Regions from separate parts of the Janthinobacterium sp. SUN211 genome, predicted to be linked through region 2. Evidence: predicted binding sites of a transcription regulator. Region 2 holds the regulator's gene; the other holds the start of a gene.
The links. The regulator LexA, encoded in region 2, represses DNA repair genes until DNA is damaged. The targets are predictions, from matches to a motif close to ACTGTATNNNNATACAGT.
Positions count from the first base shown of each region.

Region 1: the regulator LexA is predicted to act here: its motif matches at 3,108-3,125, upstream of dinB (DNA polymerase IV).

Region 1 covers NZ_JAPWIC010000008.1:140,938-148,048, forward strand. The annotation lists gene O3301_RS23600 (TonB-dependent receptor) at 1-722, shown strand, start outside; gene O3301_RS23605 (recombination-associated protein RdgC) at 864-1,760, opposite strand; gene dinB (DNA polymerase IV) at 1,879-3,063, opposite strand; gene O3301_RS23615 (S9 family peptidase) at 3,245-5,416, shown strand; tRNA gene O3301_RS23620 (tRNA-Val) at 5,516-5,591, shown strand; tRNA gene O3301_RS23625 (tRNA-Asp) at 5,646-5,722, shown strand; tRNA gene O3301_RS23630 (tRNA-Val) at 5,940-6,015, shown strand; tRNA gene O3301_RS23635 (tRNA-Asp) at 6,072-6,148, shown strand; gene O3301_RS23640 (hypothetical protein) at 6,254-7,111, shown strand, end outside.
Region 2 covers NZ_JAPWIC010000002.1:677,609-684,719, reverse strand. The annotation lists gene O3301_RS08850 (inorganic phosphate transporter) at 1-651, opposite strand, end outside; gene O3301_RS08845 (DUF47 domain-containing protein) at 694-1,320, opposite strand; gene O3301_RS08840 (replicative DNA helicase) at 1,415-2,800, opposite strand; gene rplI (50S ribosomal protein L9) at 2,936-3,391, opposite strand; gene rpsR (30S ribosomal protein S18) at 3,419-3,709, opposite strand; gene priB (primosomal replication protein N) at 3,735-4,034, opposite strand; gene rpsF (30S ribosomal protein S6) at 4,055-4,444, opposite strand; gene lexA (transcriptional repressor LexA) at 4,720-5,355, shown strand; gene O3301_RS08810 (cystathionine gamma-synthase family protein) at 5,424-6,665, opposite strand; gene purF (amidophosphoribosyltransferase) at 6,709-7,111, opposite strand, start outside.

The DNA of each region.
Region 1 (7,111 bases), on a different contig from region 2:
GTATCGAGCCTAGCTCGGCATTCTCCTTCGGCGCCGACCTGTGGGACGTGAAAATTACCGATGCGGTTTCGTCCGTGAGCGAAGCGCAAGCGTTCAACAACCCAGGCATGTACCGCGACCTGTTCGGCATCTACATCGAACCGACGACCGGCAAGCCGTACTATGCGTTCAAGTCGCTGTCGATGAACATTGGCCAGACGCATAACCGCGGTATCGACTGGGACATGACGGCACGCAAGAAGTTCGATATCGGTAACTTCACGGCTAACCTGAGCGGTACGCATATGCTCAAGGCCGACTACACCGTACCAGGCACCAAGGATCAGTGGACCAACAACATGAACTACTACGGTATTTCCGATGCCGTCACGTTCCGTAACCTGATGAAGCTCAACATGAGCCTGGAATCGGGCAAGCTGACCAACACGGTCATCGTGAGCTACCGTAATGGCTACACCGACGCTTCGGCCGAGGTGGTCAACCTGGCCACCAACGCAAAGGAAAATATCCGTCTGCACGTGCCTTCGTACACGACGGTTGACTTCCAGGGCCGCTATGCGTACAGCAAAGCAGTGACCTTGCGCGCAGGTATCAAAAACCTGTTCGATCGTGAACCGCCGCTGTCGCTGCGCAGCTCGCGTGGTCACCAGGTTGGCTACGATCCACGCTACGCAGATCCAATGATGCGTTCGTTCTACTTCACGGCCCAGTACAAGTTCTAAGTTGACCTCGTCAACCTAGGCTGAGCCGACCGAGGGCCTTGCAAACGCAAGGCCCTTTTTTTTCGTCCAAAGCCCGTCATGCCAGGCGAAGGACGAAAAAAAAGGAGCCGCAGCTCCTTTTTCGTACCGGCATGACTGCGCTTATGCAGTCGCTTCGCCGCCCAGGGCTTCGACCACGTCGGCCATCAGCTTGCTCAACTCGCCCGTCATCAGCATCACGTCGCCGTCGAAACGCTCTTCGTCGTTCTTCGTGCTCGATTCCGTTTCCTTGATCACGTCCAGCGGCTTGACGCTCTTGATGGCCAGCGATTCCGTCAGCACGAACGAAATCTTGTCGTTCCACGTCATGGCCAGGCGCGTGCACTGCTTGCCGGCCGCGATGTGGCGGCGCACGTCGTCCGCTTCCAGGGTGTGGCGCACGTAGCGCACGGTGGCCTTGCTCTCGCCCGTGGCGCGCAATTCCGTATCCATGTCGACCGTGAAGCCGGCAGGCGCATCGTCCGCCTGCAGCCATTCCGTCATCACCGCCACGGGCGAGCGCTGCACGCGCAGGCTTTCCAGCGGCAGCTTGTCCACGGCCTTGAGCAGCAGCTTGATGACTTCATCGGCTTTCGCCGGGCTGGCGGCATCGATCACCAGCCAGCCATTGACGGGATCGATCCACGTCCAGACATTGCTGCGGATGCTGAAGGCGCGCGGCAACAGCTCGTCGGCCACGCGTTCCTTCAATTCCTTCATGGCTTTCTTGCCTGGTGCAAAGCCTTGCGCTTCTTCCATCTCGGCGGCGCGGGCCTTGGCCACCTGGTTGATGACGGTCGCTGGCAACAGTTTCTTTTCCGTACCCAGCAAGATCAGCATCTGCTTGTTGACCACGTGGACCAGGCCGCCGTTCGGGCGTGGCGTATCCCAGCCCTGGCGCATCAGATCCATGCTGGTCGCCGGCGTAAATTTGTTCGAGGACAAGGCCTCTTCCAGTTGTTCTGGCGTATAAGCCCATGGTGCGGGCAGGCGGTAAATCTGAAGATTCTTGAACCACATAGTTTTTGTCTTCCGTTTGTTTCAGTAGTGCCAGGGGAACGCCATTCTACACTTTCAACACGGGAATGCCGTCAAAAGCGCGGACTGGCGCGGTGTTGTTGATGCGTGGGGAATACCGCTACAGGGCGGGAAACAGCTCCGCCTGGGCCGGCGCCTGCCGCATCGCGATGGCCGGATCGGACAAGGTCGAGATACGCACGCCCAGCAGGCGGATTTTCTTTTCAAATGGCACGCGCCGCAAGCAATCGCGGCTGGCCCGCAGGATGGCGGCAGCGTCCGCCGTGGCGCTGGGCAAGGTGATGTCGCGCGTGACGGTGCTGAAATCCTCGAAACGCAGCTTGATACCCACCGTGCGCCCCGCCAGCGACTGTTTATCCAAGTCGCCCGCCACGCGCGTGCACAGGCTTTCCAGCTTTTCCGACAGCGTGGCGCGGTCGCGCACCACCTGCAAGTCGCGCTCGAACGTCGTTTCGCGGCTGACGGACTTGGTTTCCCGGCTCGTCTGCACGGGCCGCTCGTCAATGCCCATCGCCGCCTGGCGCAGCCAGCCCGTGTACAGGTCGCCAAACTGCGTGCGCAGCATGGCCAGGTCGGCTTGCGCCAGCTCGCCGACGGTGATGATGCCCAGGGCTTCCAGCTTGGCCGTCGCCTTCGGCCCGATGCCGTTGATCTTTTTCGCCGGCAAGGGCCACACACGCGTGGCGATATCCTCGGGCGACAAAATGGTGAGTCCGTCGGGTTTTTCCAGGTCGGAACAGATTTTCGCCAGCAATTTGTTAGGCGCCAGGCCAATCGAGCACGACAGGCCCGTCGCCTCGAACACGGCCGCCTTCAGGCGCGCCGCCATGGCCGGCGCCTGCGCGCCGTGTTCCGTCAGGTCGACATAGATTTCATCGATGCCCACGTTCTGGATGATGGGGCACAACTGGGCCACGGCTTGCTTGAAGCGGGCCGAATACTCGCGGTAGGCCTCGAAATCGGCCGGCAGCAGGATGCTGTCGGGCGCCAGTTTCGCCGCCTTCATGATGCCCATGGCGGAAAACACGCCAAACGCGCGCGCCGCATAGGTCGACGTGGTGACGACGCCGCGCCCCACATAATCGCGCATGCGCGCAAATTGCCGCGTGCCGTCAATCTGCAGCACGGGCTGCTGCAGGCGCCCGCCGCCGATGACGACGGCTTCGCCGCGCAATTCCGGATATTTCAACAGTTCCACGGAGGCAAAGAAGGCGTCCATGTCCAGGTGGGCGATCCAGCGGCGCGCGGCGGGTGCTTCGGCAAGTGTGGGGGCAGATGAAATCAAAAAACACCTCGCGGCGGATCGGCTTGCCTTCATTGCGGCAAGATACTGTGCATGCATACAGTATTACCGGAAATGACCGCGGATGCAAGTTGAAACGCACGGGACCCGATGGCGACGATCAGCGGTTGCTTTTCTCAATAGCAAGATTACAATCCTGACACAACTATTCAAAGGAGTTGCCTTGTCTACAGCACATCATGCCTTGCGTCGCCGGTCCGTCTGGTCATCCATCCTGCCGGCCCTGCTACTGTCCACGCTGGCGCCATCCGCGCTGGCCGCCGACGCCACCGCCACCATCGCCACGGCCGTCGCCCCCGTCGCCGCCAAGACGGCCTGGCAGGAAACGCGCCACGGCACGGTCGTCACGGACGACTACCGCTGGCTGCAAAAGAAAGCCGATCCTGCGGTGATCGACTACCTGAATGCGGAAAATGCCTACACGGCCGCCGTCACGGCGCCGATCCAGCCGCTGGCCGACAAGGTATATGCAGAAGTCAAGGGACGCATGCAGGAAGTGGACTTGTCCGTGCCTGCGCGCCAGGGCAATTTCTACTATTACACGCGTGTGGAAGCGGGCAAGCAATACCCGATTCACTGCCGCCGCCCCGTCGGCGCCAGCGGCGCCTATGATGCGCAGGCGGTCGAGGAAATCTTGCTGGACCAAAATCAATTGGCCGAAGGCCACAAATTCTTTGCCGTGCGCGCATTTAGCATCAGCCCGAATGAACAGTTGCTGGCCTACACCACCGACACGACGGGTTTCCGCCAGTACGAGCTGCACGTCAAGGATTTGAAAACGGGCAAGTTGCTGGGCGACAGCATGCCGCGCGTGACATCGCTGGCCTGGGCGGCGGATAACGCCACCCTGATGCTGGCGCAGGAAGACGCCACCACCAAACGCTCGGACCGCTTGTTCCGCCTGGCCCTGGGCGGTGCACCGCAACAGGTCTACCACGAGCCGGTGGAGCAGTTCGCCATCCATGTGGACCGCACGCGCGACAAGCAATTCTTCGTGCTCACCTCGGGCAGCACGGACACGAGCGAAGTGCTGCTGCTGCCAACGAGCAAGCCGCAAGGCACGTTCCAATCCGTGCTGAAACGTGAAAAAGGCCACCGCTACGGCATCGAGCACCGCGACGGCCAGCTGTATATTCTGACCAACAAGGGGGCGAAGAATTTCCGTGTCGTCAGCGCGCCATTCTCCGCGCCGCAGCCGAAGCACTGGAAGCCGGTCGTGCCGCACAACAAGGATGCCGTGATCCAGTCCATCGACGTCTTCCAGGGCTACCTGGTGGTGATGGAAAAGACACGCGCCCTGAACCGCGCCCGCATCTTTGATTTTGCGCAAAAGAACTGGAAGGCGGTGCAGTTCGACGACCCCGTCTACCTGGCCACGGCGGCCGGCACGCCGGAGTTTTCCGCCACGCAATTTCGCATGTCCTACCAGTCGCCCGTCACGCCGCCCACCGTCATCGACGTCAGCATGCAGGACGGCAAGCGCACGGTGCTGAAGCAGCAGGAAATCGTCGGCGGCTTCGACAGCAGCCGCTACACCACGCAGCGCTTGTGGGTGAAGGCGCGCGATGGCGTGCAAGTGCCGCTGTGGGTCGTCTACAAGAAAGGCGTCAAGCTCGACGGTTCAGCGCCGCTGCTGCTGTACTCGTACGGCTCCTACGGCATTTCCACGGAAGCCACTTTTTCCATCAGCCGCATCAGCCTGCTGGAACGGGGCGTCATCTATGCGCAGGCGCATATCCGCGGCGGCACCGACATGGGCGAAGCCTGGCATGAAGACGGCATGCTGATGAAGAAGAAAAACACCTTCAATGACTTCATCGACAGCGCCGACTACCTGGTGCGCGAAAAATGGACCAGCCCGAACCGCCTCATCATCCAGGGCGGCAGCGCGGGCGGCTTGCTGATGGGCGCCGTCGTCAACATGCGCCCCGACCTGTTCCACGCCGTGCACGCGGCCGTACCGTTTGTCGACGTGATGAACACCATGATGGACGCCAGCCTGCCCCTGACCACGGGCGAGTACCTGGAATGGGGCGACCCGAACCAGAAGGCCGCGTACGACTACATGCTCAGCTACTCGCCGTACGACAACATTGCGCGCAAGAACTATCCCGCCATGCTGGTGACGACGGGCCTGAACGACAGCCAGGTCATGTACTGGGAACCGGCAAAATATGTGGCCAAGCTGCGCGCCTATAAAACGGACAGCAATCCCCTGCTGCTGAAAACGAATATGGGTGCCGGCCACGGCGGCGCGTCGGGCCGCTATAACGCCATCGCCGAAAACGCGTTCAATATGGCGTGGATGCTGTCGCAATGGGGCATTACAGAGTAAAGTGAAAAAAGCGCTTGCAGAAGGATTTTACCCGTCCTATAATAGCGCCTCTTCCAGACGTGGTGACAAACGTCGGGATGGTTTTCTGAGACAAGCAACGGGTGCTTAGCTCAGTTGGTAGAGCGGCGCCCTTACAAGGCGTAGGTCGGGAGTTCGAGCCTCTCAGCACCCACCAAATCAGAAAACTGTCCAGTGCTTCATGGATCAGCAATACAGATCATACGAGCTTGGAGTGGTAGTTCAGTTGGTTAGAATACCGGCCTGTCACGTCGGGGGTCGCGGGTTCGAGTCCCGTCCGCTCCGCCAATAAAAGAAAAGCCCTTTGGTTCCTGGAACCGAAGGGCTTTTCCCATTTCAGAAGCCAAAAACACGTCCATCCCCTCTCGCCTGAACATTTTTGCGCTTTTCAGCAAAAAAACTGCCATTCCCCCTCAAGAATAGTTGCACAAGCACGATAGCGCCCCCTATAATAGTGCCTCTTCCAGACGTGGTGACAAACGTCGGGATAGTTTTCTGGGTATGCGGGTGCTTAGCTCAGTTGGTAGAGCGGCGCCCTTACAAGGCGTAGGTCGGGAGTTCGAGCCTCTCAGCACCCACCACCAAACAGAAAATTATCCAGTGCTTCATGGATCAGCAACACAGATCATACGAGCTTGGAGTGGTAGTTCAGTTGGTTAGAATACCGGCCTGTCACGTCGGGGGTCGCGGGTTCGAGTCCCGTCCGCTCCGCCAATAAAAGAAAAGCCCTTTGGTTCCTGGAACCGAAGGGCTTTTCCCATTGTGGGAGCGCAAATGCACTAGAATCAGCGCTCTTGCCGACTCCGCCGCTCCTGCCTGATGCGCCTGCCCCGCAGCTTTTCCCCCTACCTCGCCCTGCGCTTGCGCCTGGCCCATCATGCTTTGCTGCAATTTGCCGCCAGCCTGGCCAGTTCCATGGAAATTCTCGTGTTCCTGGCCGGTCCCGTCCTGCTGGGCCTGCTCAGCGTCATCGCCCTGCCCGGATTTCTCGCCATGAATCTGCCCTGGCCAGCGGCCCTGGGCTTGCTGGCGGCGCAAGTGCTGCTCACGTGCCTGCCCGCCTGGCTGCTGCGCAAGCGATTGTTGCCTGCCGCCACCGCCGCGTGGCTGCGCCAACTGCCCTTGCCGCGCCACCTGCGCTGGCAAGCCGACATCGCCGTGGCCGGCCTGCTGATGCTGCCGCTGGGCCTCGCCTATGCCGTCTCGGCTACCATCTGGCTGCTGCAGTCGCCGCCCTGGCTGCGCCCCGTTGCCGCGCCCGGCATGGCCGCCACCCTCGCCGTCTGGCTGCTGGCGTGGCTGCTGACGGCGCGCATCGTGGCGCAACGCCTGCGCGCGCCGCGGCCCGCACACAGGGCGCGCCCACCCACGATGACGGCCTATGTGCCGCAACGGCCCCGCTGGCGCACGATGTTTCTGTGGCGCCAGCTGTTCTGGCTGCCGTTCTGGCGCAATGAAAACGTGATCGGCCTGCAGCAAAGCGTGCTGCTGGCCACGGCTGGCGCCAGCATGCTGGCCTGGCTGCTGCGCGCACCGCTCGTGCCCGCTCCGCTGCTCGGTTTGCTGGCCAGCGCCAGCCTGGTCATCGTGACGGACCGGGGCGACAAGGCCGTGCGCGAGCAGATCGCCGTGCTGCGCCCTGCATTGGATGCCTGGCCCCTGGCCAGCACGACTTTG
Region 2 (7,111 bases):
ATCGGCCGCGCTCGAGTAGCCGGCGGCGATCAGCAGCATCCAGATGATGCCGATGGTTTTTTGCGCATCGTTGCCGCCGTGACCCAGGCTGTAGGCGGCGGCCGATACCAGCTGCAGGCGGCGGAACCACTTGTCGACCTTGCGCGGCGTCGAACGCACGAAGATCCACGACACGAGCAGCATCATGATGGAACCGAATACAAAGCCCAGCACCGGTGCGATCACGATGAAGGCCACCGTTTTCCACAGGCCGGCCGCGACCAGCGCGCCCGTGCCGGACTTGGCGACGGCGGCGCCCACCAAGCCGCCGATCAGCGCGTGCGAGGACGACGAAGGAATCCCGTAGTACCAGGTAAACAAATTCCAGAAGATGGCGCCCATCAGCGCGCCGAAGATCACGTACTGGTCGATCACCGCCGGGTCAATGGTCCCCTTTCCCACCGTGGCGGCCACGGTCAGCTGGTGGAACACGAAGATGGCGACGAAGTTGAACGTGGCGGCCATGGCAACCGCGGTCTGCGGTTTCAATACGCCCGTCGAGACCACCGTGGCGATCGCGTTGGCGGCATCGTGGAAGCCGTTCATGAAGTCAAACAGCAGTGCGAGGACGATCAACAGGCCTAGCACGTAGATGCTGATTTGTATGGTCATTGTAGTTTCTTTTCTGATTCTGGTTCAGGACAGGCCCAACGCTTACGCGTTTTCGACGATGATGCCTTCGATAATATTGGACACATCTTCGCAACGGTCGGTCACGGTTTCCAGAATTTCGTAGATCGCTTTCAGCTTGATCAGGTTGCGCACGTCCGGCTCGTCGCGGAACAGCTTGGACATGGCGGCGCGCATCACGTGGTCGGCGTCCGATTCCAGGCGGTCGATCTCTTCGCAGATGGCGACGATCTTGCGCGAGTTGTCCATGTTGTGCAGCATGGCGACGGCGTCGCGCACTTTTTCGGTACAGGCCAGTACCAGTTCGGCCAAGCGCTTGGCTTCCGGCGTGACGGCCTTCAGGTCGTACAGCGAGACGGTTTGCGCCGCATCTTCCAGCAGGTCGAGGATATCGTCCTGGCGCGTGATCAGCTGATGGATGTCATCGCGGTCGATCGGCGTGATGAAGGTCTTGTGCAGCATTTCCACGGTGGCGTAGGTGACTTTGTCCGCCTGTTTCTCGATGCTTTCGATCGCATGCACGCGGTTTTCCAGGTCATCGAAATTGGTCATCAGGCCGAGCATCTCTTTGGCGCCCTTGACGCACAATTCCGCGTGCTGGTTAAACAATTCAAAAAACTTGCCCTCAGTGGGCATCAAGCGTCCAAACATGTCATTCTCCGTTAAGCATTGAGTCGTGTTATTTACTACAGAAAGCCGCCCCTTTTGATGAAGGGGCGGCCAATGGAATATCAGTGCTGCTGTGTTAGTCGCCTTGGTAAAGCGCCAGGCCACCACTGTAATTGCCAAATTTGGTGTACTGCCCCATGAAGGTGAGGCGGATGCTGCCGATTGGACCGTTACGTTGTTTACCGATGATGATTTCGGCCGTTCCCTTGTCCGGCGAGTCGGGGTTATACACCTCGTCGCGGTAAATGAACAGGATCACGTCGGCATCCTGCTCAATAGCGCCCGATTCGCGCAAGTCGGACATGACAGGACGTTTGTTCGGGCGTTGCTCCAGCGAGCGGTTCAGCTGGGACAGCGCAATCACGGGGCAACCGAGTTCTTTCGCCAGGCCTTTCAAGCCCCGTGAAATCTCGGAAATCTCCGTGGCGCGGTTGTCGCCCGGCGTATTGGCCGACATCAGCTGCAAGTAATCGACGATGATCAGGCCCAGCTTGCCGCATTGACGCGACAAACGGCGCGATCGGGCGCGCAACTCGATGGAATTCAAGGCCGGCGTTTCATCGATGTACAACTGCGCGTCGTTCATCTTCTGGATCGCATTCGTCAGGCGCGGCCAGTCTTCGTCGTTCAGGCGGCCCGTGCGCAGGCGATGCTGGTCGAGCTGTCCGACGGAGCCCAGCATACGCATGGCCAGCTGGGCGCCGCCCATCTCCATCGAGAACACGGCCACGGGCAAGCCGCTGTCGATGGCCACGTTTTCGCCGATGTTGACGGAAAACGCCGTCTTGCCCATCGACGGACGGCCCGCCACGATCACCAGGTCGCCCGGCTGCAGACCGGAGGTCATGCGGTCGAGGTCGATGAAACCCGTGGGCACGCCCGTGATTTCACTCTGATTGTCGCGGCTGTACAGTTCGTCGATGCGCTCGACCACTTGCGTCAGCAGGGGCTGGATGGCGGTCCAGCCCTGGGCGCCGCGCGCGCCCTCTTCGGCGATGGCGAAAATCTTCGATTCGGCCTCGTCAAGCATCTGCTTGACTTCCTTGCCCTGCGGGCTGAAGGCCGTGCCGGAGATATCGTCGGCGACGGTGATGAGTTTACGCAGCACGCCGCGGTCGCGCACGATCTCGGCGTAGCGCCGGATGTTCGCGGCCGATGGCGTGTTTTGCGCCATGGCGTTCAGGTAAGCGAGTCCGCCCACATCATCGGCCTTGCCGAGCTGGGTCAGGGTTTCAAAAACAGTAATGACATCGGCTGGCTTGGAAGCGTTAACCATCTTGACGATTTGCTCGAAGATGATGCGATGGTCATAGCGATAGAAATCCTCCGCATGCATGAAGTCGGCGATGCGGTCATATGCGGCATTGTCGCGCAGCAGACCACCGATAACGGATTGTTCTGCTTCGATCGAATGCGGCGGAATACGGAGGGAATCCAGTTGCGGATCAGAGGGGGCGTTCATGGCGCGAATTATACCCGCTTCGGCGTGCTGGCAAAAATAAAGGGCTGAAATTGAGCGAAAAAAAGGCCACAAAAAAGCCGGGCGAACCCGGCTTTTCATAGTGCGGCAACGCTTGCGGGCCAGGCCCGCAGACGATTACGCGTTCGCGTCTGGAACGACAGCGATAACAACTTCCACAACCACGTCGGTATGCAGAGCAACCGAAACGTTGTGCTCGCCAACGATCTTCAGCGGGCCGGTAGGCATGCGGATTTGTGCTTTTTCAACAGCAAAACCTTGCTTGGTCAGCGCTTCAGCGATGTCGAAGTTGGTGACGGAACCGAACAGACGGCCATCAACACCAGCTTTTTGAGCAACTTGAACGGTCAGGCCGCTCAGTTTTTCGCCCTGGGCTTGCGATGCGGCCAGTTTAGCGGCAGCAGCTTTTTCCAGTTCGGCGCGCTTGACTTCGAATTCAGCCACAGCGGTTGCCGTAGCACGACGTGCCAGGCGTTGCGGGATCAGGAAGTTACGTGCGTAACCGTCTTTGACTTTGACGACTTCGCCGAGGTTACCGACGTTAACAACTTTTTCTAACAGAATGATTTGCATAGTTCTTCTCCAGGAATATCTGACCGATTAAGCGTGGTGCAGATCGGTGTATGGCAGCAGCGCGAGGAAGCGAGCGCGCTTGATTGCGGTGTCAACTTGGCGCTGGTAGTGCGCTTTGGTACCGGTCAGGCGTGCTGGCATGATCTTGCCGTTTTCTTGGACGAAGTCTTTCAGCGTGTCGACGTCTTTGTAGTCGACTTGCTCAACGTGAGCTGCGGTGAAGCGGCAGAACTTCTTGCGTTTGAACAACGGGTTTTGCTGTTTGCGTTTTTCTTTAAGCTTGAGCTTATTTTTGTCGAACTTTTTACCGAATGCCATGTCAGGCTCCTGTATCTAAAATGCGCTAGTCAGAATTGACTGCACTAAAATCAATGATGTGAAACACCAAACTCTTGCTGTTGCGGCTCTTCCTGGCCAGGAAACCCGTGAACTGATACACCCCGCCCAAGTTTGCCTGACTGAACCGGCCTGAGATTTCGCCAGCGGCTAGCGCGGCAACATCAAACTCGGTCAAACGGGCAATCCCTGCTTCCATCTGCTGCGAACTGTGTTGCAATACTGCATTCACAATCGGCAACCCTGCCGGGGTATAGCGCAATATTTCGCGCTCGGCAATGATGGCGGTTACTTGTAGCTGGTTCAGCGCACGATCCTGGTCAAGAATTAAGCTGCTGCTGCGGCTGGAGCGGCTGCTGGTGCTTCGGTGCGGTGGCTTTTGGCCGCGTCTTCGCGTTGTACCGATTTCATCATCGGCGAAGGAGCTGTTTCAGCTTTCTTCATTTTAACGGTCAGGTGACGCAACACGGCATCATTGAATTTGAATGCTGTTTCCAACTCGACCAGGGTCTCGTTGTCGCATTCGATGTTCAGGCAGATGTAGTGTGCTTTAGGCAGCTTTTGGATCGAGTAAGCCATTTGACGGCGGCCCCAATCTTCCACGCGGTGAACCGAACCGCCGCGGGTGGTTACGCTGGCTTTGTAGCGTTCGATCATCGCGGGCACTTGCTCGCTTTGGTCCGGATGGACGATAAAGACTATTTCATAATGACGCATGCAAACTCCTTCAGGTCGGATTGATAATCGCCCACCCCGGCGTCAAGACGGGTGTGGGAAGGTCAGCCGAAGATTATAACCGCCTTTTGCAAACGTTTCAATCATTCCTTCCACATGGGCCCGAAAAGCCCGCGCGCCACCGTGCTTTCCGCCCGTGGACAAGTATTTCTTGCGAAATTCGCCTAAAACACGGAAATCCCCTTGCATAGTGGGCGATACTGTACAAAAATACAGACTGTTCATATAGACAGCATTTTAGTATGCACCCACCGCTCATGATCAAGCTGACAGCACGACAAGAACAAATCCTGAACCTGATCAAGGACGCGATTGAAAACACGGGCTTCCCTCCCACCCGTGCCGAAATCGCCAATGAACTGGGTTTCAAATCGGCCAACGCGGCCGAAGAGCATTTGCAGGCCCTGGCCCGCAAGGGCGCGATCGAGATTTCACCCGGCACCTCGCGCGGCATCCGCCTGATCGGCGCCGCCGCCGAAGCGCTGCCATCGAAGGTGCCGGCAGCGCTGCTGATGTCGCTGCCCCTGATCGGCCGGGTAGCAGCAGGTTCGCCCATCCTGGCGCAGGAAAACCTGGAAGCGAGCTACAACGTGGACCCGGCCCTGTTTTCGGCCAAGCCCGACTTCCTGCTGAAGGTGCGCGGCTGGTCCATGCGCGACGCCGGCATCATGGATGGCGACTTATTGGCCGTCAAGAAGGTCGACAGCGCCAAGAATGGCCAGATCGTCGTGGCCCGCATCGGCGACGAAGTCACAGTCAAGCGCTACAAGAAGACGGGTTCCGTCATCGAATTGCTGCCGGAAAACCCGGACTTCAAGGTGATTACCGTGTCGCCGGAAGATGAGTTTGCCCTGGAAGGGCTGGCTGTCGGCTTGATGCGCAGCTGGCATTGAACCACCGCATGTAAAAAGGGCCGCAACAGCATGACTGTTGCGGCCCTTTTTATATGCTGCGCGGCTGTTTAGGCGTCCAGCGCGTTTTTGAAGTCGTCCAGCAAATCGGCCTCATCCTCGATGCCGACGGAGACGCGGATCAGCGACTCGGCGATGCCCATGCTGGCGCGCCGCTCGGCACCCATTTCGTAGAAAATCGTGTGGGCGACGGGAATGACGAGGGTGCGCGTGTCGCCGAGGTTGCTGGCGGGAATGGCAAGATTGAGACGATTGAGGAAATCGAAGCAGTCGATGCCGTCCTTTAATTCAAAGCTGAACAGCGAGCCATAGCTGCGGAACAAGTCCGTCGCCAGCGCGTGCTGCGGGTGCGACGCCAGGCCCGGGTAATGCACGGCCGCCACTCTCGGGTCCGCCTGCAGCATGGTGGCCAGCGCCAGGGCGTTCGAACAGGTGCGGTCCATGCGCAAGGCCATGGTTTCCGCGCCGACGGCGATATGGTGCGCCGCTTCCGGCCCCAGGGACGCGCCGAAGTCGCGCAAGGCCTTGGCGCGGATTTGCGCGATGCCCCACTGTGCGGGCGCCGCCTTCTTGTAATTCTCGAAAATGTTCGGATACTGCGTCCAGTCGAACACGCCCGTGTCCGTCAAGCTGCCGCCTAGCGCATTGCCGTGGCCGCCGATGGATTTCGTCAAGGCATTGACCACCAGGCCCGCGCCCACGGCTTTGGGACGGAACAGGTATGGCGTCGTCATCGTATTGTCGACGATGTACAGGATGCCCTTCTCGCGGCACAAGTCACCGATCTTCTTCAGGTCGGCGATCTGCGTGCGCGGATTGGCAATAGTTTCCACGAAAACAATCCGCGTGGCCGGCGTGATTGCGGCCGCCACATTGGCCACATCGGTGGCGTCGACGAACGACACGGCGATGCCCTGCCCCGTCACCGTTTGCCACAGGCTGTTGGTGTTGCCAAACAAAAAGGCCGACGACACGACATGGTCGCCCGCGCGCAGCAAGGATTGCACCACGGCACCGATGGCGCCCATGCCGGTGGCGAAGCACAGGGTCGCCACGCCGTCTTCCATCTTGTTGACCTTGTCTTCCAGCGCGGAAACGGTCGGATTGCCCTGGCGGCCATAGCGGAAACCCGGTTCCTTGCCCTGGAACACGGAAGCGAGCTGGCGCGCATCGGCGTAACCAAAGGCAACGGAAGTGTGCACGGGCTTGTGCAGGGAGCCATGTTCGATGCCCTTGCGGCGGTCGTTATGCAGGATGGTGGTGGTAAAGCCGTAGTTTTTTTTATCGTTCATGATCGCGGAGAAAAAAATGCCCGGCATCGGCCGGGCAGCTTACTTATGCTTCTGTTGTCGCCAGGTTCAGGTTCAGCTGGGAACGCGGCGTATCTTCGGGCGCTGCCGCCTTCGGATGGTGACGCGCATATTCCAGGCGGTCCAGGTATTCCTGCGATACGTCGCCCGTCACGTACACGCCATCGAAGCACGAAGCCTCGAAGTTGGTCAGAGCCGGGTTGACGTCGGCGATAGCCTGTTTCAGCGCGCCGATATCCTGGTACACGAGGTAATCGGCCGTGATTTCACGGCACACTTCTTCCGTCGTGCGGCCGTAGGCGATCAGTTCGTCGCGCGTCGGCATGTCGATGCCGTACACGTTCGGGTAAATCACCGGTGGCGCGGCCGAAGCGAAGATGACCTTCGTCGCGCCCGCTTCGCGCGCCATCTGCACGATTTCACGGCTG